4 regions of the Klebsiella sp. Sb-30 genome follow, and region 1 is predicted to be linked to each of the others. Evidence: predicted binding sites of a transcription regulator. Region 1 holds the regulator's gene; each other region holds the start of a gene.
The links. The regulator Fur, encoded in region 1, represses iron uptake genes when iron is present. The targets are predictions, from matches to a motif close to ATAATAATGAGAACNACTATCAA.

Region 1 (3,197 bases):
GCCCGACCGCGCTGCAGAATGCCCGCGGTCGTTGGCGCAGCGGTTCGCCTGATGTATTATGGCGCGCTATCTGTGTCGGCTATAGCCCGGCAACTTGTTTCCCCGAAGTCACTCTGAATCATGGCAAAAGAACAAACGGACCGTACGACATTAGATTTGTTCGCAACCGAGCGTCGCCCGGGTAGACCAAAGACCAATCCGCTTTCGCGCGATGAACAACTGCGCATAAATAAACGCAATCAGCTCAAACGCGACAAAGTTCGCGGCCTGAAGCGTGTGGAGTTAAAACTCAACGCTGAAGCGGTTGATGCGCTCAACGAGCTGGCGGAAGCTCGCAATATGAACCGCAGCGATTTGATCGAAGAGATGCTGATGAACCAGCTGGCAACCCTGCACAGCCGGGATAAAGCCTGAAAATCCTCAAAAAAACACTTTCATGTAGCAGAGTGTGCAGTCGGGCGTGATTGCTGTTTCCGCGCCCTCCCCTGTTCTGCTATGATTGCCGTTATCTGCGGGCATTACGCCACTACCACATCATTAAGTTTCAAGAGGTTATTTTACTCATGGCAATCATCGGCATCTTTTTTGGCAGCGACACGGGCAACACCGAGAATATTGCAAAAATGATTCAGAAGCAGCTTGGTAAAGATGTTGCTGATGTTCACGACATTGCCAAGAGCAGCAAAGAAGATCTGGAAGCCTACGACATCCTGCTGCTCGGCATTCCGACCTGGTACTACGGTGAAGCTCAGTGCGACTGGGATGACTTTTTCCCGACGCTGGAAGAGGTCGACTTTAACGGTAAACTGGTTGCGCTGTTTGGCTGCGGCGATCAGGAAGACTACGCGGAATACTTCTGTGACGCGCTGGGCACCATCCGCGACATCATTGAACCGCGCGGCGCCACCATCGTTGGCCACTGGCCGACCGCGGGCTATCATTTTGAAGCCTCTAAAGGCCTGGCGGATGACGATCACTTCGTCGGCCTGGCTATCGATGAAGACCGCCAGCCGGAACTGACCAACGAACGCGTGACTCAGTGGGTTAAGCAGGTCTCTGAAGAGCTGCACCTCGAAGAAATCAAAAACGCCTGATGATTGTGCGGCGTTACCGTTAAGTTTCGCCGCATTAATAGATAGAAGCAATCAAACTAATAGCTACAAGTTTTTAACTTTTAATCACATATCTGTACAATGTCCTCTGATTTAACGAGGTCAGGTGACGTAGTTTGTAGCTGGGACCTCGTTTTTGACAGCATACAAGGCCCGATACTTGCAGTTTTCATTTAACGATGGCAGTTCTATAATGAGACGCATTGCATCGGGTGATTCTCTGTATTACTTCCGCTGATGGAAGTAGATCGTTTAGCAACAGGACAGATTCCGCATGACTGACAACAATACCGCATTAAAGAAGGCTGGCCTGAAAGTCACACTTCCACGATTAAAAATCCTGGAAGTCCTGCAGGAACCGGATAACCATCACGTCAGTGCGGAAGATTTATACAAGCGCCTGATCGACATGGGTGAAGAGATTGGTCTCGCTACTGTTTATCGCGTGCTGAACCAGTTTGATGATGCTGGCATTGTGACTCGCCACAACTTCGAAGGCGGTAAATCTGTTTTCGAACTGACCCAGCAGCACCATCACGATCATCTTATTTGCCTCGATTGTGGCAAAGTGATCGAATTCAGCGATGAGTCTATCGAAGCGCGTCAGCGTGAAATCGCCCACCGCCACGGCATCCGTCTGACCAACCACAGTCTGTACCTTTACGGTCACTGTGCGGAAGGCGACTGCCGCGAAGATGAACATGCACACGACGCGCTGGAAAAGTAATTTCCCACCGCGTGGACCACAAAAAGCCAACCTGACGGTTGGCTTTTTTATGTGCAAACGCCTACCCTTTTCTGCGCGCGGTATGCTCGTCGAGAGCACGGGTAAACGGTTCCTCATCCCAGCGGTTTGCCAGCGCTTCTCGTACCAGAGCCTGTTGGGTTTTCGGTACCATTCCACCTAATGGTGGGTCGGTATCAAGATTGGTGGGGAATGAGTAGCCCCGGGCAGCCACGGCAATCAGTGCCTGAACATCGCCACAGGATTGCGCGCCATGAAAAACGCCTGATGGTTAACATCAGGCGTTTTTACTGACAGGATCTGGCGCCCGCGATCAGGGCCTGGTGTTGTTGCTGCGAATCTCTTTCCAGATACGATCGCAACGCGCTTTCACCGCCTGGTCATTGCCGGTACGGGTCGCCTGAATACACTGTTGGTAATCCAGAACGCGCACGCTTTCCTGGTTGGCAAACGCCTGATGCTGTTTATCTTCTTTCAGCACGTCGAGAACGCTCTGGCAGGCCTGAACCTTATCCGGATTCCCTTCCGCCGTATTGATACAGGCGCTGTAAGCATCTTTTAGTTTCGTATCTTCTTTTGGCGCGGGGGACTGCGTACAGGCTACCAGGCCCGATGCCATAACCGCGATGAGCAATAGCTTCTTCATAATTGACCTCTCAGGTTTGCGGCAGGTTTACGCCTGCCGCCGCGGCATCAGAAAATAGTGAACGGAGCAATAACCATGAACTTCACGTCACGCTCATCCTGGAAGATATTGCCATAGCCACCGCTCCAGCTCGGGATGTCGGAGTGGTTGTCGTATTGGGTAAAGTGCAGTTTAAACAGCGTTCCTTTTGCCCGGCCGTCCTGTACGGTGTACATGGCATCGAGGCTATACGCGGACTCTTCCAGCCGTTTGTCCGGATTGTAATAGGCGTCCGGCGTGGACATTCTGCCCGGTTTGGCATCCCATGCGTAGACGTAAGAGGCGCCAAACGCCCAGCCCGGCATATTCCAGTTTTTCATGTCATACATCGCGCCGAAGAACACCGCTTTTTCACCGTTGGCGTTGAAGTCAGAACGGTTATCCCACCATACATCAAGACGACCGTTGGAAGAGGCATAGGTTGGGGTCATACGCTGCAGGAAGTAGCCCTGCTGGCCTTCAGCTTTCACCCAGGTGCCTTCCAGACGCAGGTCGAGGACATCAGCAACCTTGTAGCCAAAGGTCAGCGCCTGCAGCCAGGCAGTACCGTCGTAGATATCGTTCGTGCCGCCGTTACTGACTTTGTCGCGCGTACCATAGAACTGGTAGCTGGTGTTTAACGGCGTACCCGCGATATCAAATTTGTAGCTGGCCT
Region 2 (3,197 bases), 470 kb from region 1:
ATAACCGCAGTGCCATGCAGGGTGTTTGGACCCGTGACTGAGGTGATACGGAAAGAGGTTGCGCCCATTTCTTCCGCTTTCTGCGCCAGCTGGTCTTCCAGCGAGCCCAGGTTTGTCCCGGCGGAGGCAGAAACAGTACCTATTTTGTGTTGGCCGGCAGGTGTGGATTGCACCTCAACAGCCGCGAAGCTGGCGAAAGAAAGAGAGCTTAGCACGGCGGCCAGCGTCAGCGTTTTGATGTTTTTCATGATTATTATACCTATGCAGATGATTTTTTTAGTAGGGTCGCAAGAATTAACTAACGATCGATAGGTAAATAATAATGTGACCTATATCACACGTCAATGAATTTTTATAACGATCGTTTATTTATTTATAAACAACTTAAAATTCATACATATATGAATTATTTATTTTTGCGGGTTCAGCGCTGGAAGGTTGTAACGTTTGTTTTTATAATGCCCCTTCAACAAACCAACATAGGTACAGCGGCATCATGACAACTGACGTTCAAAGTTGCACAAAAAAAAGCCGTGGCCGACCTAAAGTGTTCGACAAGGAAGCGGCGCTGGATAAGGCTATGGCACTTTTCTGGCAGCACGGCTACGAGGCAACTTCTCTTGCCGATCTGGTGGAGGCGACCGGGGCAAAAGCACCGACGCTGTACGCTGAGTTCGTCAACAAGGAAGGGTTATTTCGCGCGGTTCTGGATCGCTATATTTCACGTTTTGCCGCCAGACATGAAGCGCTGTTGTTTGCCGAAGAAAAATCAGTCGATCAGGCGCTGCGGGACTATTTCACCGCCATTGCCACCTGCTTTACCAGCAAAGACACGCCGGCAGGCTGCTTTATGATCAATACTTCCGCGGCGCTGGCGGCATCATCTACCGCGATCGCCAATACCATTAAGTCGCGGCACGCGATGCAGGAACAAACGCTGACCCAGTTCTTCCAGCAGCGTCAGCTGCGCGGCGAGCTGCCGGAAAACGGCGATGTGCGACAGCTGGCGCAGTTCTTAAACTGCGTGTTGCAAGGGATGTCCATCAGCGCACGCGAAGGGGCTGATTTCACCAGACTGATGCAAATCGCCGATACCACTCTGCGGCTGTGGCCGCAAATCCTCCAGCACTAATCTGCGCTTCCCCGGTGACGATCGCCACCGGGTTTTCACCCTTCTTTCCTGATTAACCCCAATTTTACTCATGTTTTCACGCTGTTAGGTGTCAATTTTGTTGTAAATGATATTGATAACAATAATCACTACGTGCAAAATCCGCTCTTAAGTTTTTCTGCTTATTTCCATCTGTAACATCCGATGCGCCCGCATCGAACACTAAAAACAATATGAATGCCGTTAACTCATAAAAGGAATGCGTATGAACAAGCGTCTCTGGGTGCTTAACCCACTGCTGCTGGCCACCGCCCTGCCCGCCTTTGTCGCGCAGGCGGATGAAGAAAACATTATCGTTAGCGCCAACCGAACTCACCGCACCGTCGCCGAAATGGCGCAAACCACGTGGGTTATCGAAGGTCAGGAGATAGAACAACAGGTTCAGGGTGGAAAGGAGTTCAAAGACGTCCTGGCCCAGTTGATTCCCGGCATTGATGTCAGCAGCCAGGGACGAACCAACTACGGAATGAACATGCGTGGGCGGGCCATCGTGGTGCTGATCGACGGCGTTCGCCTCAACTCTTCCCGTACCGACAGCCGTCAGCTCGACGCCATCGACCCGTTCAACATTGAGCATATTGAAGTCATCTCCGGCGCCACTTCGCTGTATGGCGGCGGCAGTACCGGCGGCCTGATCAATATCGTGACCAAAAAAGGGCAGCAGGAACGCCAGGTGGATCTGGAATTAGGTGGCAAAAGCGGGTTTGCCAACAGCAACGATCACGACGAACGCGTAGCGGCGGCGGTCAGCGGCGGCACCGACCATGCCTCCGGCCGGTTATCGGTGGCTTATCAGCGTTTTGGCGGCTGGTATGATGGCAATAACGATGCGCTGGTCCTCGATAATACGCAGACCGGCCTGCAGCACTCGGATCGTCTGGATGTCATGGGCACCGGCACCATCAACATTGACGATAACCGTCAGCTGCAGCTGGTAACGCAATACTATAAAAGCCAGGGCGATGATTACGGCCTGTATCTCGGCAAAAACATGTCGGCCGTCACCGGCGAGGGTAAAGCCTATACCACCGACGGACTCAATTCCGACCGCGTTCCTGGCACCGAACGGCATCTGATTAGCCTGCAATACTCCGATGCCGATTTCTACGGCCAGAATCTGGTCAGCCAGATCTATTATCGCGACGAGTCGCTGACCTTTTACCCCTTCCCGACGCTCACCAAAGGTCAGGTCAACAGCTTCTCCTCATCTAAACAGGATACCGATCAGTACGGTGCGAAGATTACCCTCAACAGCCAACCGCTCGACGGCTGGGATCTGACCTGGGGGCTGGATGCCGATCATGAGACCTTTAATGCCAACCAGATGTTCTTCGATCTGAACACCTCGATGGCATCAGGCGGCCTGCACAACGAGTCTATCTATACAACAGGACGTTATCCGGGCTATAGCATTACAAACCTGGCGCCGTTCCTGCAGAGTAGTTATGACCTGAATGATATTTTCACCCTGAGCGGCGGCGTGCGCTATCAGTGGACGGAAAACCGGGTTGATGATTTTGTCGGCTACGCCCAGCAGCAGGATGTCGCCAGCGGCAAGGTGAACTCGGCCGATGCCATCCCGGGTGGTAAAACGGATTATGATAACTTCCTGTTTAACGCCGGTATTGTCGCCCACCTCACCGACCGCCAGCAGACCTGGTTTAACTTCTCGCAGGGCGTCGAGCTGCCGGACCCGGGTAAATACTATGGTATCGGCAAATACGGCGCGGCGGTCAACGGCAACTATCCCCTGCTGTCGAGTGTCAACGTGGGTGATTCGCCGCTGCAGGGGATCAAAGTCAACTCCTACGAACTGGGCTGGCGTTACACCGGCGATAATCTGCGTACCCAGCTGGCGGCATACTACTCCACCTCGGACAAAACCATTGTTGTTAACCGTACCGATATGACGATCGACGTACAATCCGACAAGCGGCGTATTTACGGTGTGGAAGGGGCCGTCGATTACTTCTTCCCGGATAGCGACTGGAGCACAGGTGCAAACTTCAACGTGTTGAAATCCCAG
Region 3 (3,197 bases), 2.1 Mb from region 1:
ACTGGCCGCTTCTATTGCCTTCAAAGATGGCTTTAAGAAAGCGAAACCAGTTCTGCTTGAGCCGATCATGAAGGTTGAAGTAGAAACTCCGGAAGAGAACACTGGTGACGTCATCGGTGACCTTAGCCGTCGTCGTGGTATGCTGCGTGGTCAAGAATCCAACGTTACTGGCGTTGTGATTCACGCTGAAGTTCCGCTGTCTGAAATGTTCGGATATGCAACTCAGCTGCGTTCTCTGACCAAAGGTCGTGCTTCTTACTCCATGGAGTTCCTGAAGTATGATGACGCGCCGAACAACGTTGCTCAGGCCGTAATTGAAGCCCGTGGTAAATAAGCCGTAGGGTTAAAACCAAAATCCCGTGCTCTCTCCTGAAGGGGAGAGCGCTATAGTAAGGAATATAGCCGTGTCTAAAGAAAAATTTGAACGTACAAAACCGCACGTCAACGTCGGTACTATCGGCCACGTTGACCATGGTAAAACTACTCTGACCGCTGCAATCACTACCGTTCTGGCTAAAACCTACGGTGGTTCTGCTCGTGCATTCGACCAGATCGATAACGCGCCGGAAGAAAAAGCTCGTGGTATCACCATCAACACTTCTCACGTTGAATATGACACCCCGACTCGCCACTACGCACACGTAGACTGCCCGGGCCACGCCGACTATGTTAAAAACATGATCACCGGTGCTGCTCAGATGGATGGCGCGATCCTGGTTGTTGCTGCGACTGACGGCCCGATGCCGCAGACTCGTGAGCACATCCTGCTGGGTCGTCAGGTAGGCGTTCCGTACATCATCGTGTTCCTGAACAAATGCGACATGGTTGATGACGAAGAGCTGCTGGAACTGGTTGAAATGGAAGTCCGTGAGCTGCTGTCTCAGTACGACTTCCCGGGCGACGACACGCCGATCGTTCGTGGTTCCGCTCTGAAAGCGCTGGAAGGCGAAGCAGACTGGGAAGCGAAAATCATCGAACTGGCTGGCTACCTGGATTCTTACATCCCGGAACCAGAGCGTGCGATTGACAAGCCGTTCCTGCTGCCGATCGAAGACGTATTCTCCATCTCCGGTCGTGGTACCGTTGTTACCGGTCGTGTAGAGCGCGGTATCATCAAAGTGGGCGAAGAAGTTGAAATCGTTGGTATCAAAGAGACTGCGAAGTCTACCTGTACTGGCGTTGAAATGTTCCGCAAACTGCTGGACGAAGGCCGTGCTGGTGAGAACGTTGGTGTTCTGCTGCGTGGTATCAAACGTGAAGAAATCGAACGTGGTCAGGTACTGGCTAAGCCGGGCTCTATCAAGCCGCACACCAAGTTCGAATCTGAAGTGTACATTCTGTCCAAAGACGAAGGCGGCCGTCATACTCCGTTCTTCAAAGGCTACCGTCCGCAGTTCTACTTCCGTACAACTGACGTGACTGGCACCATCGAACTGCCGGAAGGCGTAGAGATGGTCATGCCGGGCGACAACATCAAAATGGTTGTTACCCTGATTCACCCGATCGCGATGGACGACGGTCTGCGTTTCGCAATCCGTGAAGGCGGCCGTACCGTTGGCGCGGGCGTTGTAGCTAAAGTTCTGGGCTAATTATTAGTTCTGAATGAAAAAGGGCGCTTCGGCGCCCTTTTTGCTGCTCGTCATCTGGCGTCGAGCAAAATCATGTTTGTATGAAAAAAGAACATCTCTTTGAGTATTTAATCAACGCACTATTGTAATTATAACTATTCTCATTTACACTTTTGAGCATAAATTGAACGGGAGTCGGTATGTACGTTTGTTTGTGTAATGGTGTAAACGATAAAAAAATTCGTCAGGCCGTTCGTCAATTTCATCCACAGTCTTTTCAGCAATTGCGCAAATTCATTCCTGTTGGAAATCAATGCGGTAAATGTGTCCGTGCCGCCCGTGAGATTATGGAAGATGAATTAACCCGCATGCCGGAATACCAGGAGAGCGCTTAAGAGCTCAGGCTTTTCTTTGACATCTTTATAGCCCGAACTACGCTTCAATAAGTGGAAGCGGAGGGACTATATAATGAAAGGTGATGTCAAAATCATAAGTTATCTCAATAAATTGTTGGGAAATGAGCTTGTCGCAATAAATCAGTACTTTCTTCACGCCAGAATGTTCAAGAACTGGGGCCTGATGCGCCTCAATGATGTTGAATATCATGAATCCATCGATGAAATGAAACACGCCGATAAGTACATCGAGCGCATTCTATTCCTTGAAGGTATCCCCAATCTGCAGGATCTTGGCAAGCTGGGCATCGGTGAAGATGTCGAAGAGATGCTGCAATCTGATTTACGACTGGAACTCGAAGGCGCAAAAGATCTACGTGAGGCGATCGCTTATGCCGACAGCGTCCATGACTATGTCAGTCGCGACATGCTTATTGAAATCCTGACAGACGAAGAAGGCCATATTGACTGGCTGGAAACGGAGCTGGATCTGATTGGTAAATTAGGACTGCAAAACTATCTCCAGTCACAAATCAAAGTGGCTGACTGACTAGCGTTTGCCACCCGCACCAAAAACCCGCTGCAGCCAAAAAAGGGCCAAAAGGCAGCGGGTTGTTCAATGAGCGCTGTACTTTCCCGAGAATCATCAATAGCAGCATGACTCCACCGGCGAAGACCGTCGCCATAAAAACCAGCAGCGGCAGCATTTGCCAACCGTGCCACGCGCCAAGTGCGGCCAGAAATTTGACATCGCCATAGCCAAGCCCTTCATAACCGCGAACCCCCCGATAGAGCCAATAGAGGCACGTGAAAGCCAGATAGCCGCCGATGGCGCCGCCAACGGCATACTCCAGCTGTAGCGGAGCGTAGTAAAGATAATAGAACAGCCCGCTCCAGAGCAGGGGGCAGGTCAGGCGATCGGGAAGCAGGCCGTAGCGCAGATCGTACCAGCAGAGGGCGAGCGACAGACCGCTATAGAGAAGTAATAAGAGGGGCATCATCGATAAGGTTCCCTGGCGATGGGGATATGCGCGGAGTCTGGTCGAAAAAGAGAGGGATAGCAAAGGCCCGTATTCATTATCGCGAGGCGCCATCCGCGGTATTAACTCAGTTTTCACTACTTTCTATGCCCGCTCGCCGCGGCACGCAAAAATGATTGCTGATTTTGTATGCAGCACTTGCGTCGAGCCCGAATTTGCGTATAATGCGCGGGCCTGTCAAAATTGGCAGGCTG
Region 4 (3,197 bases), 1.7 Mb from region 1:
CAAAAACACCCTGATGATGTATAACTCGCTGGCCGATCTGCACAGCAAAAACGGCAACTATAGCCACTATAGCGATTACAGCACTGGCGCAGGTTTACAGCTTTCAGCAGACGTACGTCATCGCGACCAGCTCTCTTTCGGCGTGAACTGGAAAGATGATGTCCACAGAGAAAAAAGCAGCACCGACGGCCCTTACGATCGCTATCAAGATCGGACCTGGTCTCTCGCCAGTGAATATCAATGGGAAGCCGCAGATAATCTCGATATCGTCGCCGGTATGAGTTATGACTGGCGCAACAGTCTCGAAGGAATGAAACACGAGAAGAACGGCAGCGTGACCCGCTACGACGAAAACAGGCAGAACGCATTCAACTGGGAAACGATGGCCCGCTATCATTTCGCCAACGAAGATACGCTGGCCCTGTCCTGGTCCGACCGTACCCGTTTCCCGACGCTCAAAGAGCGCTACACGACCTCAAAACCCGCGAAAGACCAGATTGCCCTTGTGAATCCTTACCTGAAACCAGAGCGGGCCCGCAGCATCGACCTGACCTGGAATGGCCATATCACCGACAGTTGGGCCTATGAGATAAGCACGTACTATAACCGCGTCAGTGACGCCATTTTGTCGATTAATATCGATGCTGATACGGTCCAGAACCAGAACAGCGGCCGGGTCGACTATACCGGTCTGGATCTTGGGATCAAAGGGTCGCCGTTTGAAATGCTCGATGTCGGTCTGAGCTATGGCCTGATTCATGCCGATAGCAAAAGGCAAGAGGCGGGCAAAGTCACCGACCTGCCAAACCAGACGCTCAGCGCCTGGTTGACACTAAAACCGATTGCGCCGCTGCAGCTCACCCTCTCTGAAGAAGCGCGCTCCTCTAGCTACAGCAACAGCAATGGTTCGCAAAAAGCGCCAGGGTTTGCCATCACCCACCTGCGCGCCGATTACGCAATAGGCCACGGCTTTAGCGTCAATGCATCGGTCAATAACCTCTTCGATACGCGCTATTACTACAGCGAAGGTTTTATCGAAGAAGGTCGTAATTTCTGGGCCGGCGTGGAATACAAATTCTGATTCATTTCTCCACTCGGTGGAAAAATGAAGGAGATCCTTATGATCGTAGATTTTAAAGTGATACTGCATACAATCCTCGGCAATCAACGTCGGACGGACGGGTCAGTGCACAAAGTGCCGTTAAGCGGCAGCGTGTATTTCAATACGCATGGACTGGAAGCCGAGAACGGCATCCGGGAACATTTTCAGGATCCCGATTGCGCGCTCATGCATTATGCCCGGGAACATTACGATTTCTGGCGTGAGCGATATCCCGCGCAGGCCGGGCAGCGCCTCTGCGCCGGCCTGTTTGGGGAAAATTTGTCCACTTATGGCATGACGGAAGCTAACGTATGTCCGGGCGATGTCTTTCGTCTTGGCGCTGCCGAAGTACAGGTCTCCTGGGGGCGCGTTGCCTGTCAAACGATGGCAACCCGTTTGCAGGATCCTGATGCTCCAGAACTGATGCATCAACAGTCGCGCAACGGCTGGTTTTATCGGGTGATAGCGCCTGGCGAAGCCCGCTGCGGCGATACATTCCGACTGCTCGACCGCCCTGCCGTAGACTGGCCACTCAGCCGGGTGCAGGCGATTATCTTCAGTGATGGAGGGACGGAAGAGGAGCTGCAGGCTCTTTCTGCGATGCCGTTCCTTGCCACCCCCTGGAGAGCCATTGCCATGATGCGCTTAGACAGTCGCCGCTGATCCCCTCCCCCCTCAACCACTGGCTACCAAATCAGGTAGCCAGTTCAGGTTTCCATCGCCGCTTAATCCGCTGTTTATCACCGTCCTGTCAAATAAACATTATGTTTTTCATGGGTTTTCATTTTCATATTTACCAATCCTGCCTTGATAATCAAAAACAGAACGATAATAATTCGCATTACTTTTTTACGAGAGATGACACTTTCGTTTTTTATGCGTGGTGGCGTACAGGAGTACCAGGCTACGTCAACTCAGGATTATGTCATGACCGCTCGCGTCATTTTCAAACGCCCGGCGCTGCTGTACGCGCTGGCCACCGTCTTCCCGTTTGCCAGCCTGGCGGAAGAGACGGTTATCGTCACCGCACAACCCATCGACTCAGCCATCTCGCCAACGCAGGGCTATAGTGCCAAAACCTCCGCTGGCGCGACGAAAACCGATCAGCCGTTGATTACCACCGCGCAATCGGTCTCCGTCGTCACCCGTCAACAGATGAATGATCAGGGAGCCAATACCATCAGCCAGGCGCTGGAATACACCCCGGGGGTTTACTCCAGCTTCGGCGGCGGCGCGACCCGCTTTGATACGGTATCGCTACGCGGCTACCACGGCGGTGATGTTGATAACCTGTTTCTCGACGGCATGCGCTTGATGAGCGACGGCGGCAGCCACAACGTCCTGCAAATCGATCCCTGGTTTGTTGAACGGGTTGACGTCATCCGGGGCCCCTCTTCGGCGCTGTACGGTCAGAGCGTGCCGGGCGGGGTGGTGAATCTGACCTCGAAACGCCCGCAGTTTACCTCGGAAGGCCATTTCCGCCTCAGCGGCGGGACGCAGAACACCAAAGGGGCCGCCTTCGATTATACCGATGCCCTCAACGATCAATGGGCTTACCGGATTATCGGCATGACGCGCACCAGCGATACCCAGTACGATAATACCCGCGAAGAGCGCTACGCCATTTCACCTTCCCTGCTCTGGCAGCCGGATACCGACACCTCGCTGCTGCTGCGCGCCTACCTGCAAAAAGATCCGTCGGGCGGCTATCACGGCTCGCTGCCGCTGGACGGCACCCGCTATGCTCACAACGGACGTAAGCTCTCCACCAGCACCAACGAAGGCGATCCGTCAGACGGGTATCAGCGCCGCGAGCAGATCTACAGCTACGAGTTCACTCATCAGTTCGATGACGTCTGGTCCGCCTACTCCGCCGGAAGCTATACCCACACCAACGTATCGCTGGATCAGGTGTATCAGGTCGGCTGGATTGATGACAGCGATAGTCTGGCGCGCGGTTACAGCGGCTCGCGCGGCTCGCTGGATGCCTGGTCAACCGACAACCGCCTGCGCGCCGATTTCACCACCGGCGAACTGGCCCATACGCTGATCCTCGGCGGGGAATATCACCGTTTCCGCAACGATCTGTGGACCG

Region 2: the regulator Fur is predicted to act here: its motif matches at 1,239-1,261, upstream of AC236I_RS15320 (TonB-dependent siderophore receptor).
Region 3: the regulator Fur is predicted to act here: its motif matches at 1,711-1,733, upstream of bfd (bacterioferritin-associated ferredoxin).
Region 4: the regulator Fur is predicted to act here: its motif matches at 1,928-1,950, upstream of AC236I_RS09470 (TonB-dependent siderophore receptor).

Annotation. Positions count from the first base shown of each region.
Region 1 covers NZ_CM172749.1:3,735,665-3,738,861, forward strand. Annotated here, with positions in the region: gene ybfE (LexA regulated protein) at 121-414, shown strand; gene fldA (flavodoxin FldA) at 564-1,094, shown strand; gene fur (ferric iron uptake transcriptional regulator) at 1,387-1,839, shown strand; gene AC236I_RS17490 (ChiQ/YbfN family lipoprotein) at 2,171-2,503, opposite strand; gene chiP (chitoporin ChiP) at 2,551-3,197, opposite strand, start outside.
Region 2 covers NZ_CM172749.1:3,269,082-3,272,278, forward strand. Annotated here, with positions in the region: gene bhsA (multiple stress resistance protein BhsA) at 1-248, opposite strand, end outside; gene AC236I_RS15315 (TetR/AcrR family transcriptional regulator) at 497-1,132, shown strand; gene AC236I_RS15320 (TonB-dependent siderophore receptor) at 1,377-3,197, shown strand, end outside.
Region 3 covers NZ_CM172749.1:453,861-457,057, forward strand. Annotated here, with positions in the region: gene fusA (elongation factor G) at 1-334, shown strand, start outside; gene tuf (elongation factor Tu) at 405-1,589, shown strand; gene bfd (bacterioferritin-associated ferredoxin) at 1,769-1,963, shown strand; gene bfr (bacterioferritin) at 2,037-2,513, shown strand; gene AC236I_RS02085 (prepilin peptidase) at 2,497-2,964, opposite strand.
Region 4 covers NZ_CM172749.1:2,026,966-2,030,162, reverse strand. Annotated here, with positions in the region: gene AC236I_RS09480 (TonB-dependent receptor plug domain-containing protein) at 1-1,081, shown strand, start outside; gene AC236I_RS09475 (MOSC domain-containing protein) at 1,121-1,765, shown strand; gene AC236I_RS09470 (TonB-dependent siderophore receptor) at 2,030-3,197, shown strand, end outside.